2 regions of the Paraburkholderia strydomiana genome follow, and region 1 is predicted to be linked to the other one. Evidence: riboswitches for the same ligand, from Rfam matches in the RefSeq annotation. Region 1 holds a riboswitch; the other holds the start of a gene.

Region 1 (7,042 bases):
GCGCGAATTTCGTTACGGATCGCGATCATCGCTTCGATGAACCGGTCGAGTTCTTCCTTCGATTCCGATTCGGTCGGCTCGACCATCAGCGTGCCCGGCACCGGAAAGCTCATGGTGGGCGCATGGAAGCCGTAGTCGGCGAGGCGCTTCGCGACGTCGTCCACAGTGATGCCGCTGGTTTCCTTGATCGGACGCAGATCCAGAATGCACTCATGCGCGACGAGTCCGCCCGGGCCCGAGTACAGCACCGGATAGTGCGGCGCGAGTTTCTTCGCGACGTAGTTCGCATTGAGGATCGCGGTCTCGGTCGCGGCGGTGAGGTTTTTCGCGCCCATCATCGCGATGTACATCCACGAGATCGGCAGGATCGACGCCGAGCCGTACGGTGCGCCCGACACTGCGCCAATACCGTTGAGCGCGCGTTCGTAGCCCGACGAAATCTGGTTCGGCAGGAACGGCGCGAGATGCGCGCCGACCGCAACCGGACCGACGCCCGGTCCGCCGCCGCCGTGCGGAATGCAGAAGGTCTTGTGCAGATTCAGGTGCGAGACGTCGCCGCCGAACTGGCCCGGCGCGGTCAAGCCGACCATCGCGTTCATGTTCGCGCCGTCCACATAGACCTGACCGCCGCGCGCATGCACGATCTCGCAAATTTCGCGGACGTTCTGTTCGAACACGCCATGCGTGGATGGATACGTGATCATGATCGCCGCGAGCTTGTCGGCGTGCTGGTCGGCCTTCTTCTTCAGATCTTCGACGTCGACATTGCCTTGCGCGTCGCACGCGACGACCACGACCTGCATGCCGGCCATTTGCGCCGACGCCGGGTTGGTGCCGTGCGCCGAAGCGGGAATCAGGCAGACGTTGCGATGCGCTTCGCCGCGCGACGCGTGATATGCGTGGATGATCAACAGGCCGGCGTATTCACCTTGCGAGCCCGCGTTCGGTTGCAGTGAAACCGCTGCGTAGCCGGTTGCGGCGACCAGCATTTCTTCGAGCTGATCGATCATTTCGCGGTAGCCGACGGTTTGCTCAGCCGGTGCGAACGGATGAATCTGGCCGAATTCGGGCCACGTGACCGGCAGCATTTCCGACGTCGCGTTCAGCTTCATCGTGCACGAACCGAGCGGGATCATCGACCGGTCGAGCGCGAGATCCTTATCCGACAAGCTGCGCAGATAGCGCAGCATTTCCGTTTCCGAATGATGACGGTTGAATACGTGATGCGTGAGATACGCGCTCGTGCGTTCGAGCGCGGCCGGCACCGAGGCCGTGCTGGATGCCGTGATTGCGGCGTCGAGCGTGTCGACTTGCGGCGCGTCTTTCGCACCCGCGGCTTGGGCGAACACAGCCAGCAGATCGCCAAGATCGCGGCGCGATGTCGTTTCGTCGATCGACACACCGACTTGCGTGTCGCTCACGCGGCGCAGATTGATGCGCTTCGCTTTGGCCGCGTCGTGCAACGCTTGCGTGCGTGCGCCGGTGTCGAACGTGAGCGTATCGAAGAACGTTTCGTTGACGAGCGTGTAGCCAAGCTGCTTCGCGCCTTCCGCGAGCAACGAGGCGATGCGGTTCACGCGCAACGCGATTGTCTTGAGACCGCGCGGGCCGTGGTACACCGCATACATGCTGGCCATGATCGCGAGCAGCGCTTGCGCCGTACATACGTTCGACGTCGCTTTCTCGCGGCGAATGTGCTGTTCGCGCGTTTGCAGCGCGAGACGCAGCGCGGGATTGCCTTGCGCGTCGACGGTCACACCGACGAGACGGCCCGGCATCTGGCGCTTGAATTCGTCGCGCACGGCGAGGTAGGCCGCATGCGGGCCGCCGAAGCCGACCGGAACGCCGAAGCGCTGCGTGTTGCCGACGGCCACGTCCGCGCCCCACTCGCCCGGCGGCGTAAGCACGGTCAGCGCGAGCAGGTCGGCGGCGACCACCACGTGGCCGCCCGCTGCGTGGATCGCCTCGGTCAGCGCGCGATAGTCCCGCACGTCGCCGTTTACGCCCGGGTATTGCAGCAGCACGCCAAATGCATTTGCGTTCGCGGCTTCCGCTGCGGGGCCCACTTTCACTTCGATGCCGACCGGCGTGGCGCGCGTTTTCACCACTTCAATGGTTTGCGGCAGCACGTCGTCGGCGACGAAGAATACGTTCGACTTCGGCTTGCCCACGCGTTGCAGCAGCGTCATTGCTTCAGCTGCGGCGGTGGCTTCGTCGAGCAGCGACGCGTTCGAGATCGCGAGACCTGTCAGATCGACGATCATTTGCTGGAAGTTCAACAGCGCTTCGAGGCGGCCCTGCGAGATTTCCGGCTGATACGGCGTGTACGCCGTGTACCACGCGGGATTCTCGAGCACGTTACGCAGGATCACCGTCGGCGTGTGGGCGTTGTAGTAACCCTGCCCGATGTACGAGCGGAACACCTGGTTCTTGTCCGCGAGTTCGCGCAGCGCGGCGAGCGCTTCTGCTTCGCTCTTAGGCTGTGCGAAGGGGCCGAGCGGCAGCGGTTCGGTGCGGCGGATCGTCTTTGGAATGACGGCGTCGATCAGCGCGGCGCGCGACGCGAAGCCCAAGGCTTCGAGCATCGCTTCCTGGTCGGCCGCATCCGGGCCGATATGCCGTTCAGCGAAGGCGTCATGCACTTCGAGCGCGGCGAGCGAGAGAGGAGTGCGGTTCATCAGACGATCCGGGTGTTCGAGCTTCATGGTGTTCCTGGCGGTGCGGCTGTCCGTGCTGGACCGTTCCAAACCTGGCGCTGTGCGCAAGGTCTTCTGAAGGAGCATCCCAAAAGGGATTTTCTTCAGGGCGCGGTCCCGTGTGTTTCGCGAGGGACGCGCCGCACCTGTCGGGTTATATAAAAGTGAATCAGGCGCCGATCGACTTCGAGTACGCGTCCGCGTCGATCAAACGATCCTGCGCTGCGTCCGAGGCCGGCTTGATCTTGAAGAGCCAGCTTTCATACGGGGCGCTGTTGACCGAATCGGGCGTGTCGGCAACGGCGGTGTTCGCTTCGATAATTTCGCCGGAAACCGGCGCGTAAATATCCGAAGCGGCTTTGACCGATTCGATCACGGCGACGGTATCGCCGGCCGTGACGGTCTTGCCCAGTTCCTGTACTTCGAAGAAGACGATGTCGCCGAGCGCTTCCTGCGCGTGGTCGGTGATGCCGACCGTCAGCGTGCCGTCCGCCTCGGTGCGGACCCACTCGTGCGATTCGGTGTATTTCAGATCGGCCGGGATGCTCATCGGATGCTCCTATGCGGTGTGATTCGATATGGACTAAAAACTGGGAAAAGGACGCACGCGCCGACTGCTAACAATGGTTCAACTCACTGCGAGTACTTTGCCGTTGCGCACGAACGGCAGTTTTACCACGCTTGCGGGCACGGATTTGTCACGAATCTGAACATGAACCGTGTCGCCCGGTTGCACGCCTTTCGGCACCCGTGCGAAGGCGATGGATTCCTGCATGGTCGGGGAGAAGGTGCCGCTGGTGATTTCGCCTTCGCCGTGCGGCGTGACGACCTTCTGATGCGCGCGCAGCACGCCTGCGGCCTTGCCGTTCTCCTTCAGCAGGATCAGACCGACGAACGCCGCGCACGAGCCGTCCGCTTCCAGCCGGCTCCTGCCGACGAAGTCGCGCGCGGAGGTCAGGTCGACGGTCCAGGCGAGACCGGCGTCGAGCGGCGAGATGTTGTCGTCCATATCCTGGCCGTACAGGTTCATGCCGGCTTCGAGACGCAGCGTGTCGCGCGCGCCGAGACCCGCCGGGCGCACGCCCTGTGCTTGGAGCGCGTTCCACAACGCGACGACGTGATCGGCCGGGACGATGATCTCGAAGCCGTCTTCGCCGGTGTACCCGGTGCGTGCAACGGTCAATTCGCCGAACGGTGTCGATTCGACGCGCGCGGCGTTAAAGGGCTTGAGTGTTTCGGTGGCAGAGCGGATGGCCGGGACGGTTTGCCAAACCTTCTCACGCGCGTTCGGACCTTGCACGGCGACGATCGCGAGATCGCGGCGCGGCGTGATGGTCAGACCAAAGCCGCCTTCGTTGAGCTGCTTGAACCACGCGATGTCTTTGTCGGCGGTGCCCGCGTTGACCACCACGCGGAAATGATCTTCGCCGAAGTAATAGACGATCAGGTCGTCGATTACGCCGCCGTCCGCGTTCAGCAGGCACGAGTACAGCGCGCGCCCAGGCGTTTGCAGCTTCGCGACGTTGTTGGCGAGCGCATGCTCGAAGAACCCGCGCACGCGTTCCCCGGTGAAGTCGATGACGCACATGTGCGAGACGTCGAACATGCCGGCGTCGGTACGCACGGCGCGGTGTTCGTCGATCTGCGAGCCGTAGTTGACGGGCATGTCCCAGCCGCCGAAATCGACCATGCGAGCGTTGAGCGCGCGATGGGTGGCGTTGAGCGGAGTGTGTTTGAGTTCGGTCATGGGGCCTCGGGCGTCTCGCGAAACAAAAAAGGCCATGCAGAGCCGCGCCTCGCGGCCTGCTGGCTGCGAGCGTGGTTCTGCATGGCCCCTCTGTCCTCGATACCTGAGAGATTGCGCTGCCGCGGCGACGTTGATTCGTCACGGCGGAACGCGCGCCCCTTCGGTGGGCAGCTTGCCGGATCTGCACGACATTGCGATGCAGACGGCTACTGCCGCTCTCCAGAGTGCGAAAAACGGCGCCTTGATGTTGCGTGTGTTACGTGGCGGCCGGTCTTTCGACGCGTTCGGTCCTTTTGCCTGAGAGTTTGCGGGTGTGCCCCTTCGGCGGCGCGGCCTGCGAAAATCAGCGGCCCGCGCGCTCTCCCGACGCGTGCGGCGAATGTACGCGAGGGCCGGAGGCTTGTCAAATGGACGGTTTATTCGCCGTCATTCGTCCTCGTTCGCCCTGATTCGTCCTTATTCGCCCTTACTCTCCGATCGCATGCGCCGCGCCGTCCAGTTCCTGGTTCAGCACGCGCTGTTCGTCGGGGGATAAGCCGCCGCCATGTTGCCCGGCCATTTCGTGCGCCTCGCGCCGGATCACATCCAGCCGATGATGCAATGCATCGCCTTGCGGCGGCGGGTAGTAGCCTTGATTGACGCGATTGTCGATACGGCGGCTCAGATTGTCGATGCGGCCGTCGACCTGATGCAGGCGTTTATCGGCGATCTGTTGCGGGCTTGGGCGCGGCGCCGGCTCGGTGTGCGGTGCTACCACACAGGCGGCGAGCGAACTCAGTAATGCGCATGCGGCGAGGGCGCGGATGGGACGTGACATGAACTCTCCGTGAAGTCGTTGTGGTTTTGCGTTGCTACAGGCGTAGCAACGGATCACGGCAGACGAGCGCTGACCCGGACGGCCCGCTCTTTTGTAACGTTATATTGCTTTCCGCTTTGTCAGCATTGCCGGCGCGGCACTTTGCGCCGCGCCGGCAACACCTGAATAGCCTGTAACGCCGGTCAACGAACCCGCTGGAATGGCAGGCGGACGCCTTCGTCGGAACTGCGCGCCGCCAGTTCGATGATGGTCATCACGTCGACGGCATCTTGCGAGCTCACCGGAAATTTCACGCCGTGCTGGATCGCCTCGGCGAGCGCGATGTAGAAGCCCGCATAATCGCCATTGCGCGTCGGCAATTCGCGCTCCACTTCGCGGTCGCCCTCCAGCACGCGCAACGTGCCGGCGGCATTGCCGGCCGCGAAGCCCTCGTCGCCCGGACGCAAGCCGGCTTTCAACTGGTCTTCCTGCGTGTCGAGACCGTACTTCACGTAACTGCCGCGCGTGCCGTGAATGGCGAACCGCGGCGCGACGATCGCCGTCAGCGCGCTGGCGTGCAACACGACTTCGAACCCGCCGTAGCCCAACTGGATATGCACGTAGTCAGGCGCGCTCGCGTCATCGCGATGTGTGCGAACGGTCGCGGACACGGTCTGCGGCGCGCCGAACACTGCCAGCGCCTGGTCGATCAGGTGCGGTCCGAGATCGAACAGCAGCCCGCCGCCGCGCGACGCTTCCTCGCGCCAACGCTGACGCACTTCGGGCCGGAACCGGTCGAAATGCGATTCATAGTGCGTGAGGCGTCCCAACTCGCCGCTTGCGAGCAGATCGCGGACGGTCATGAAATCGCCGTCCCAGCGACGGTTGTGAAACGGCACGAACAGCTTGCCCCGCGCGAGTGCAATGTTGGCGAGCGTGCGAGCGTCGGCGGCGCTCAGCGTAACCGGCTTGTCGACCACCACATGCTTGCCTGCTTCGAGCGTACGGCGCGCGAGATCGAAGTGCGTGTCGTTCGGCGTGGCGATAACCACGCAGTCGATCTCCGGGAGCGCGAGCAACGCGTCGAGATCGGCCACCACTTTCGCGTGCGGATAGTCGGCGAGCGCGGTCTCGGGTCTGCCGGTCGCGATGGCGGCGACGCTGGCGCGGCCGCAGTGCTCGATCACCGGTGCATGAAACGTCGCGCCTGCGAATCCGTAACCCATCAATCCAATTTTCAGCGATGCGGACATGCGTGTCTTCCTGCAAAAACGGCGCGCCGCTTTGCCACCGCGGCGGCGGCGCGCAACGCCGTCATTGTGGCATGGCCGGGACCGGGATTGCGCCGGCAGGCCAGGCGCCGAAGCTCTGACATTTTTCCCAAAGCGGTGGGCGCCGGTTCATCCGCAGGATTCGTCGAGCGAATCTATCCGCCGATTTCATCCGTGTTAACATCGCTCCTCTCGCGCCAACCGAGGCGCGCCGGGCGAGCCTCGCAACGCGTGGCATGCATTCCCTGAGCGCGCGCCGCGCGGCATGCGCCGGCTTCGCGACCGGCAATACTGCGCTGCGGCGCCTCAAGCGCCGCTATCAAACGGCGCGTCCGAGTGCTCCGTCTGAACAGCCGCTTTTCAACCCGCACTACCCCATCCACAGACGATGTCCGCAGGCCTGAATCCCGCTCAAAATGAAGCGGTCCGTTACCTTGACGGGCCGTGTCTCGTACTCGCCGGCGCAGGGAGCGGCAAGACGCGCGTGATCACGCAGAAAATCGCGCACCTGATCGAGGCAAAGGGCTTCGAG
Region 2 (7,042 bases), on a different contig from region 1:
AATCTACCTGCCGCCCGACGCGAACTGCCTGCTGAGCGTGGCCGATCACTGCCTGCGTTCGCGCGACTACGTGAACGTGATCGTCGCCGACAAGCAGCCGCACCTCCAGTATCTCGACATGGATGCAGCCGTTACGCATTGCACGAAGGGCATCGGCATCTGGGACTGGGCGTCGACCGATCAGGGTGCCGAGCCGGATGTGGTGATCGGCTGCGCGGGCGACATCGCAACGATGGAAGCGCTCGCCGCCGTGGAGATTCTCAAGGAGCGTTTCCCCGATCTGAGAATCCGTTTCGTCAACGTGGTCGATCTGTTCCGGCTGATGCCCGAGCATGCGCATCCGCATGGGCTGACGAACCGCGACTTCGATTCGCTGTTCACGACGAGCAAGCCGGTGATCTTCAATTTCCATTCGTACGCGTCGCTGGTTCACAAGCTGACCTACAACCGGACGAACCACGAGAACCTGCATGTGCACGGTTATCACGAGAAGGGCAACATCAACACGCCGCTCGAACTCGCGATCATCAATCAGGTGGACCGTTTTTCGCTGGCTATCGACGTGATCGACCGTGTGCCGAAGCTGCGCGGTGTCGGCGACCATGCGAAGGAATGGCTGCGCGGCCAGATTATCGAGCATCTGAATTACGCGCATGCCGAGGGCATCGACAAGGAAGAGATCCGCAACTGGACCTGGAAAAGCTGAGCGAGGCCCGTTATGACCACTCAGGACGGCGCTTCGCCGCATACCATTCTCGTGCTGAACAGCGGATCGTCGTCGCTGAAGTTCGGGTTGTTCGAACATTCCGGCGGCGACGAATCGCTGCTGCTCGAAGGCAGCGCACAAGGCATCGGCCGCCGCGACGGCCGCTTGCGGATCGCGGCTCCCGACGGGCGCGTGCTCGTCCAGGAGGAGCATGTGCTGGAGTCGCAAACCGACGCATTGCAAAAGCTCTCCACCGTGCTCGCCCAGCAACGTCATGAGCAGCCCACGGCGGTGGGTCACCGTGTGGTGCACGGCGGCCCGCACTTACGCTCGCATCAGCGGCTGACGCCGGAGGTCCGCCGCCGCTTGCAGGATGCAGTGCATTTCGCGCCGCTGCATATTCCGCCCGCGCTCGATCTGATCGATGAAGCGCAGAAGATTTTCGGCGGCGCGCAGCACTTCGCCTGCTTCGACACCGCTTTTCATGCGACGCTGCCTCCGCGTGCCGCGCAACTCGCGTTACCGCGGCGCTATGCGCAAGCCGGCGTGATTCGCTACGGATTTCACGGGCTGTCGTATGAATCGCTCGTCGCCCAGCTTGGCGCCACGTTGCCGGCGCGGGTGGTGTGTGCGCATCTCGGGAACGGTTCGAGCGTGTGCGCATTGCGCGACGGCCGCTCGGTCGATACGTCGATGGGCATGACGCCGACCGGCGGCGTGCCAATGGGAACGCGTTGCGGCGACCTCGACCCGGGCGTGCTGTTATATCTGATGCGAGTCGAGAAACTGGACGCAAAGGGGCTGGAAACGCTGTTGAACCGGCACAGCGGCCTGGCCGGTTACGCCGATGGCGAGAGCGACATGCAGGCGCTCGAACAACGCGCGGCGGCGGGCGACCCGCATGCGTCACTGGCGCTCGACGCGTTCGCGACCGCGGTGCGCAAAACCATTGGCGGATATGCGGCTTTGCTGGGCGGCATCGATCTGCTGGTGTTCACCGGCGGCATCGGCGAACACAGCGTGCAGATGCGCAAACGGATCTGCGAAGGGCTGTCGTTTCTTGGCCTTCATGAAGGCGACGCCTCGGGCAAGGTGAGGGTGCTTCATACCGAAGAAGAGAAGCAGATTGCGAGGCATTGCCGCGCGTTGCTGCGTGCAGATCGAGGTTGAGCGGGTTGGATCTTGATCTGCTCACGAATGCTTCACGACCAGTCGATCGCATACGCCTGCGACGCCGAACAGGCGCGTCACGTCTTCGAGCGCCGCGATTCGCTGGGCGTCGTGTTCGAGTTCGCCGTTGAGCACGATGCGCCCGTTGCTGACTTCCACCGTGATCGTACGTTCAGGAACCGCGGCGTCCCATGCGAGCCGCCGCGTCGCCTCTGCGCCAATCTGCTCGTCGCTCAGACGCGCGCCGTCCGCGCCGTCGGGGACGGCGCTGTCCGGATTGGGAAAGCCCGAATGAGCCATGGTTTTCAAGGTCAAGACGCGGATTGCACAACACTAGCAGATGCCGCGTCTTCGTGGCGGCACGCTACTCAATCGCGCGCGCCACCGCCTGTGCCGTTGCGGCCGACAGCGTCCAGCCGAGGTGGCCGTGCCCCGTGTTGTAGAACACGCCGCGCCGTTTTCCGCGTCCGACCTTGGGCAACATGCTCGGCAGCATCGGCCGCAATCCAGCCCACGGAATGACACGCGCGGTCGATACCTCGGGGAAATGCCGCCGCGTCCAGTCTACTAGCGGAGCAATCCGGGCGGAGCGGATATCGCGATTGAAGCCGTTGATCTCCGCCGTGCCCGCGACGCGAAAACGGTCGGCGCCGAGCCGGCTCGTCACGATCTTCGCGCTGTCGTCGAGCAGGCTGACCCACGGCGCACGCTGCCTGCTCGTTGCATCGTCGAGACACACGGTGATCGAATAGCCTTTGACCGGATACACGTTCACGTGATCGCCGAGCATCGCAGCAAAGTCACGGCTTTTCACGCCCGCGCACACGACGATCCGCTCGAATCCGAAGCGCTGTGTCTCGCCTTCGAGGTGGGCTGTGAGCGAGAAGCGACCTTCGGCGGGTTGCTCGATCGACATGATTTCCGCATCGTAATGAAACTGCACGCCGTGGCGAACGCATGCATCGGCGAGACCGCGCGTGAACTTGTGGATGTCGCCAGTCGAATCGGACGGCGTGAAAAAGCCGCCGTAAAAATCGCCGTGCAGCGTGGGCTCGATGCGCTGCACTTCGCTCGCCGTCACCGCGCTGCGTTCGAGTCCGCCTTCGCGCAGAAGGTCATTCACCTTGGCCGCCGCATCGAACTCCTTGCGCGTCTTGTAGATGTGCAGAATGCCGCGCCGTTCGAGATCGAAGTCGATGCCTTCCTGTTCGGCGATCGAAAACAGATGCTCGCGCGCGGCGATGGCAAGCCGCACCGTTTCGACGGTGTTAGCGCGGTAGTGAGGAATCTGCCGCAGGAATTCGCCCATCCACGAATACTTGTGCCACGTGGGCACGGGATTGAGCAGCAGCGGGGCGTCGCGCGTGAACATCCAGCGCAGGCCTTTCAGAACAGTGGCCATGCTGTTCCAAACTTCTGCATTGCTGGCGGACAGCTGGCCTCCGTTGGCGAACGAGGTTTCCATCGCTGCATAGCGGTGACGTTCGAACACGGTGACGTGGTGGCCGCATTGGGCGAGGGCGTGCGCGGTCGTGACGCCGGTAATGCCGGCGCCGATAATGGCGATTCGTGACATGACATGGTCCAGAGTAGTTGAGCATCACCGGGTTCGATTTCGTGCGAAACCGGTGCCGATGCCCCATCTGTCCATGTACCTGAGAGTTTCTTCCCGCGCTGCGCGAAAGCGCTGTATGTGCGCGGGAATCCCCTTCGGTGGGCGCGCGCGGCGCCGCTCTCCAGATGTTCCTGCTGCGCGGTCCTTTTGCCTGAGAGTTTCCGGGGCGGTTGCTCCGTCGGCGTCGCCCTGGCTTCAGACGATCTCTCCCGCGCTGCTTTGCAGAACGCCACGACGATACCGGGCAAAATTTCTTCCGGCAAGTGTTTTCTGGCGCGTTACGTATGCTGCGTGATGCGCAACATCGACGTGTCGTAGCCAAGCGCACGCACTCGCTCGATCAACATGTCTTTCACACTGGCGGCCGGTTTCGCTTCACGCGTCAGAATCCACAGGTAGCGTCCGCTCGGTTCGCCGACGATCGACCAGCTGTAGTCGTCGGCGTGATCCAGCACCCAGTAATTGCCGACGAAGAACGGGCCGAAGAACGACACCTTCAGCTTCGCGTTGTTCGATCCGGCTACCACCTTGGCGCGCCCCTTCGAGGCGTCGAGCGGGCCTTCAACGCCACCCTTGCGGCAACTGTTGGTTACGTCGATCAGGCCGTCTTCACGCGCGGCGTAGTCGGCGGTCACCGCCTCGCAGCCTTTTTCGAAGCGGTTTTCGTAGCGCGCCAGTTCGTACCAGCGGCCCAGATAGCGCCCGAGGTCGACCGGCTTGGCGGGCTCGGGCACACGTGCATTGCCGCTCTTGCCGCCTGGGTTTAGCGCACAGGCGCCGAGCAGGCACACGGCGCCCACCGCGAGGGAGATAGCGCTCACGCGCAGGACCGACTGTGAACGCATTGGCATTAAACACTCCGTGTCGAGAAAGACGATGAGAAAGCAGGCCTCGTGCCCAGCGCCCGCTTACGCGCCGCAGTCCGTCGCGGCGATTCCATACGCCGTCAAGGCGCGGGCCGTTTATCATAGTGCCCACCAGGAGAAAAGTGCCGCCTCGCAGAGCGATGGTAAGGCGTGTTATCCACGACCACACCGGCACATGCCGCTACATCAAATGAACTCGACTCCCGACGCTCCGTCCCGTCCTGCCATCCGCGCATTGACCCTGCTCGAGGGGCGCGTGCTTGGCGTGCTCGTCGAAAAACAGCACACGGTGCCCGACAGTTATCCGCTCTCGCTCAATGCGCTGACATTGGGCTGCAATCAGAAGACCGGCCGCTCGCCCGTCATGAACGCGACCGAGGCAGAAGTACTAACGGCGCTCGACGGTCTGAAACGGCTAAGCCTCGTGATGGAAGGCAGTAGCAGCCGTGTGCCGCGCTTCGAGCACAACATGAATCGCGTGCTCGGTCTGCCGAGCCAGTCCGCGGCGTTGCTGACCACATTGTTGCTTCGCGGCCCGCAGACGGCGGCGGAGTTGCGCCTGAACAGCGCGCGCTTGCATGGCTTTGCCGATATCTCGTCGGTCGAGGCGTTTCTCGACGAACTCGCCGCGAACGATCCGCCGCGTGTTGTCAAACTGCCTCGCACGCCGGGCGAGCGCGAAAACAGATGGATGCATCTGCTATGCGGCGAAGTGAACCTGAGCGAGTTCGCGCAGTCGGGCGGCGGCGAGGACGAAACCGTGCCGCTGTCCACGTTCGAAGCGGTGAAGGCCGAGCAGAAACGGCTTGCCGATCAGGTCAACCGTCTCCAGGGAGTGGTACGGCGCATGGCAGCCGAGCTAGGCATCGACGCGAACGATCTCGACGCCTGACGCCGGCCGTTCAGGTTTCGGCGCCGCGCCGCGGATCTGCGGATAACGCTCGCTGAGTACGGTAGAAGTTGCGCGGCGGCACATTGGGCGAGTCTTGCGCAAGCCGGTCGAGTTCGTCGCGAATCGCGGTCAGATAGTGGCCGTCGCGCGCGTCGGCGTCGCCTGCAAAAACCGATTCGAGCCGCCGCCGCACCGCGCCATAACGCGCGCCTGCGGCGCGATGTTTTTCTGCGCGCTCCGCATAACGCATATACGTTTGCAACGCCGACGACACCGCGGCGATCACGCTCACGAGGCCGACCAGAATCCTGATCTCCAGTGAGACCGCGTTCGTGTTCAGCGATGCAAACACCGCCGTGCCCACGAACGCGGCCAGCACGGTAACGAGCCAGCCCAGCTTACGGTCGCGTGCGGACAACAGATCGGCCATGTCGTAGTGGCTCATTTGCGATTCGCGCGCTCGCCGGATCCATTTCAGCAACAGTTGCTGTTCATCGACTGGCGGCTCATAGGCTGGCAGATTCTTCATGGGGCTCGTCAGGGCAGTTGCGTGCCGCGCGCCGCGCGCATGCACTGACGCTACTGTGCCACATGAAAGCGCGGCCTGGCGCGCTGCCGGTCATGCGGCCACGGCTGTCGGCCGGGCAACGGCGAAGCGCTCGTTGTGCGCGTTGCCATTCAGGTAGAAGTCGCCGATGGCGGCCTCGCGAATGATCGCCGGGTTGTGCGACGCGAGCACTCGCGCATTGCGCCAGTAGCGGTCGAAGCGCCGCGTTTCACTGGTCGCGGATGCGCCGCCTACTTCGAACAGCAGCGTGGCGGCCTGCAAGGTCTGCTCGATCGCGATCTGCTGCGCCTGAAAGGTCTGAATGTCGAGGCGAATGTAGGTGTCTTCGGTGGTGCGTCCTTCCTGTCGCGCGACCAATACTTCGTCGATGGCCCGCGCGAGCGACGCACTAACGCTTTGCGTCGAATAGGCGAGACTCGCAAGCCGGCCGACCACGCGATGCACGAGTGGATTGTCGCGCGGACTCGATTCGCCTGGGATACCGAAGGTTCTCGTCTTAGCCTGCGTAAAGGCCACTGCATCGCGCAGCGCGGCACGGCTGATGCCAGCCAGATTCGCGACGTGCAGGGCCTGGTAGTACGAGGTGAGCACACTGTTGCGGCGCGGCGCCGACGCGTCGTAGCGCCGGTACACGTTTTCTCGCGTGACAGGTACATGATTGAAGCGTGCGGTGCCGCTGCCCGTCAGACGCTGGCCAAAGCCGTCCCAGTCGTCGATACGCTCGAGGCCCGGCGTGTCGGCGGCGACCAGCACGCGCACGTCGCTTTGTCCGTCGTACGCGGTCACGTCCACCCAATCCGCGTATAGCGTGCCCGTGGTGTAGTACTTCTCTCCGTCCAGATGCCACGCGCCGGCGGATTGCGTCAACCGCACACTGTTGTTCGTGCCGGCCGTGCGCTCGGCCACTGCGCCGCCGATTATCTGCCCTTGCGCGACGCGGGTGAGCCAGCGGTCGCGTAGCGCGTCGTCGCCGTATTCCAGCAGCGATTCGATGAAGCCGCCGTGCACGCGCAAAATCTGCGGCAGGTTCGAGTCGGCTTCGCCAAGGCGTGTGACGAGCGCGAGAAATTCGCTCAGCGACACGCCTTCGCCGCCATATTGTTCCGGCACGCGCAGCTTCGTATAGCCGGCTTCACGCAGCCACTGCACGGGTTCGTAGGCTAGCTCGCGATGGCGTTCGCGATGCACCGCGCCTTGCGCGATGCGTGCGAAGACCGGCGCGAAA

The links. A riboswitch is a leader RNA that binds a small molecule or an ion and turns the genes downstream of it on or off. The one in region 1 is predicted to bind glycine.
Region 2: linked by a shared signal. The riboswitch ahead of J2W46_RS00795 (D-amino acid dehydrogenase) and the one ahead of gcvT (glycine cleavage system aminomethyltransferase GcvT) in region 1 are both predicted to bind glycine.

Annotation. Positions count from the first base shown of each region.
Region 1 covers NZ_JAVDVL010000006.1:296,733-303,774, forward strand. The annotation lists gene gcvP (aminomethyl-transferring glycine dehydrogenase) at 1-2,705, opposite strand, end outside; gene gcvH (glycine cleavage system protein GcvH) at 2,866-3,246, opposite strand; gene gcvT (glycine cleavage system aminomethyltransferase GcvT) at 3,325-4,443, opposite strand; glycine riboswitch at 4,524-4,676, opposite strand; glycine riboswitch at 4,719-4,818, opposite strand; gene J2W46_RS18620 (hypothetical protein) at 4,910-5,260, opposite strand; gene J2W46_RS18625 (oxidoreductase) at 5,443-6,492, opposite strand; gene J2W46_RS18630 (UvrD-helicase domain-containing protein) at 6,899-7,042, shown strand, end outside.
Region 2 covers NZ_JAVDVL010000001.1:173,080-180,121, reverse strand. The annotation lists gene J2W46_RS00810 (phosphoketolase family protein) at 1-706, shown strand, start outside; gene J2W46_RS00805 (acetate/propionate family kinase) at 719-1,876, shown strand; gene J2W46_RS00800 (BON domain-containing protein) at 1,898-2,176, opposite strand; gene J2W46_RS00795 (D-amino acid dehydrogenase) at 2,241-3,452, opposite strand; glycine riboswitch at 3,621-3,713, opposite strand; gene J2W46_RS00790 (lipocalin family protein) at 3,770-4,342, opposite strand; gene J2W46_RS00785 (YceH family protein) at 4,548-5,249, shown strand; gene J2W46_RS00780 (SLATT domain-containing protein) at 5,260-5,778, opposite strand; gene J2W46_RS00775 (acyl-CoA dehydrogenase family protein) at 5,869-7,042, opposite strand, start outside.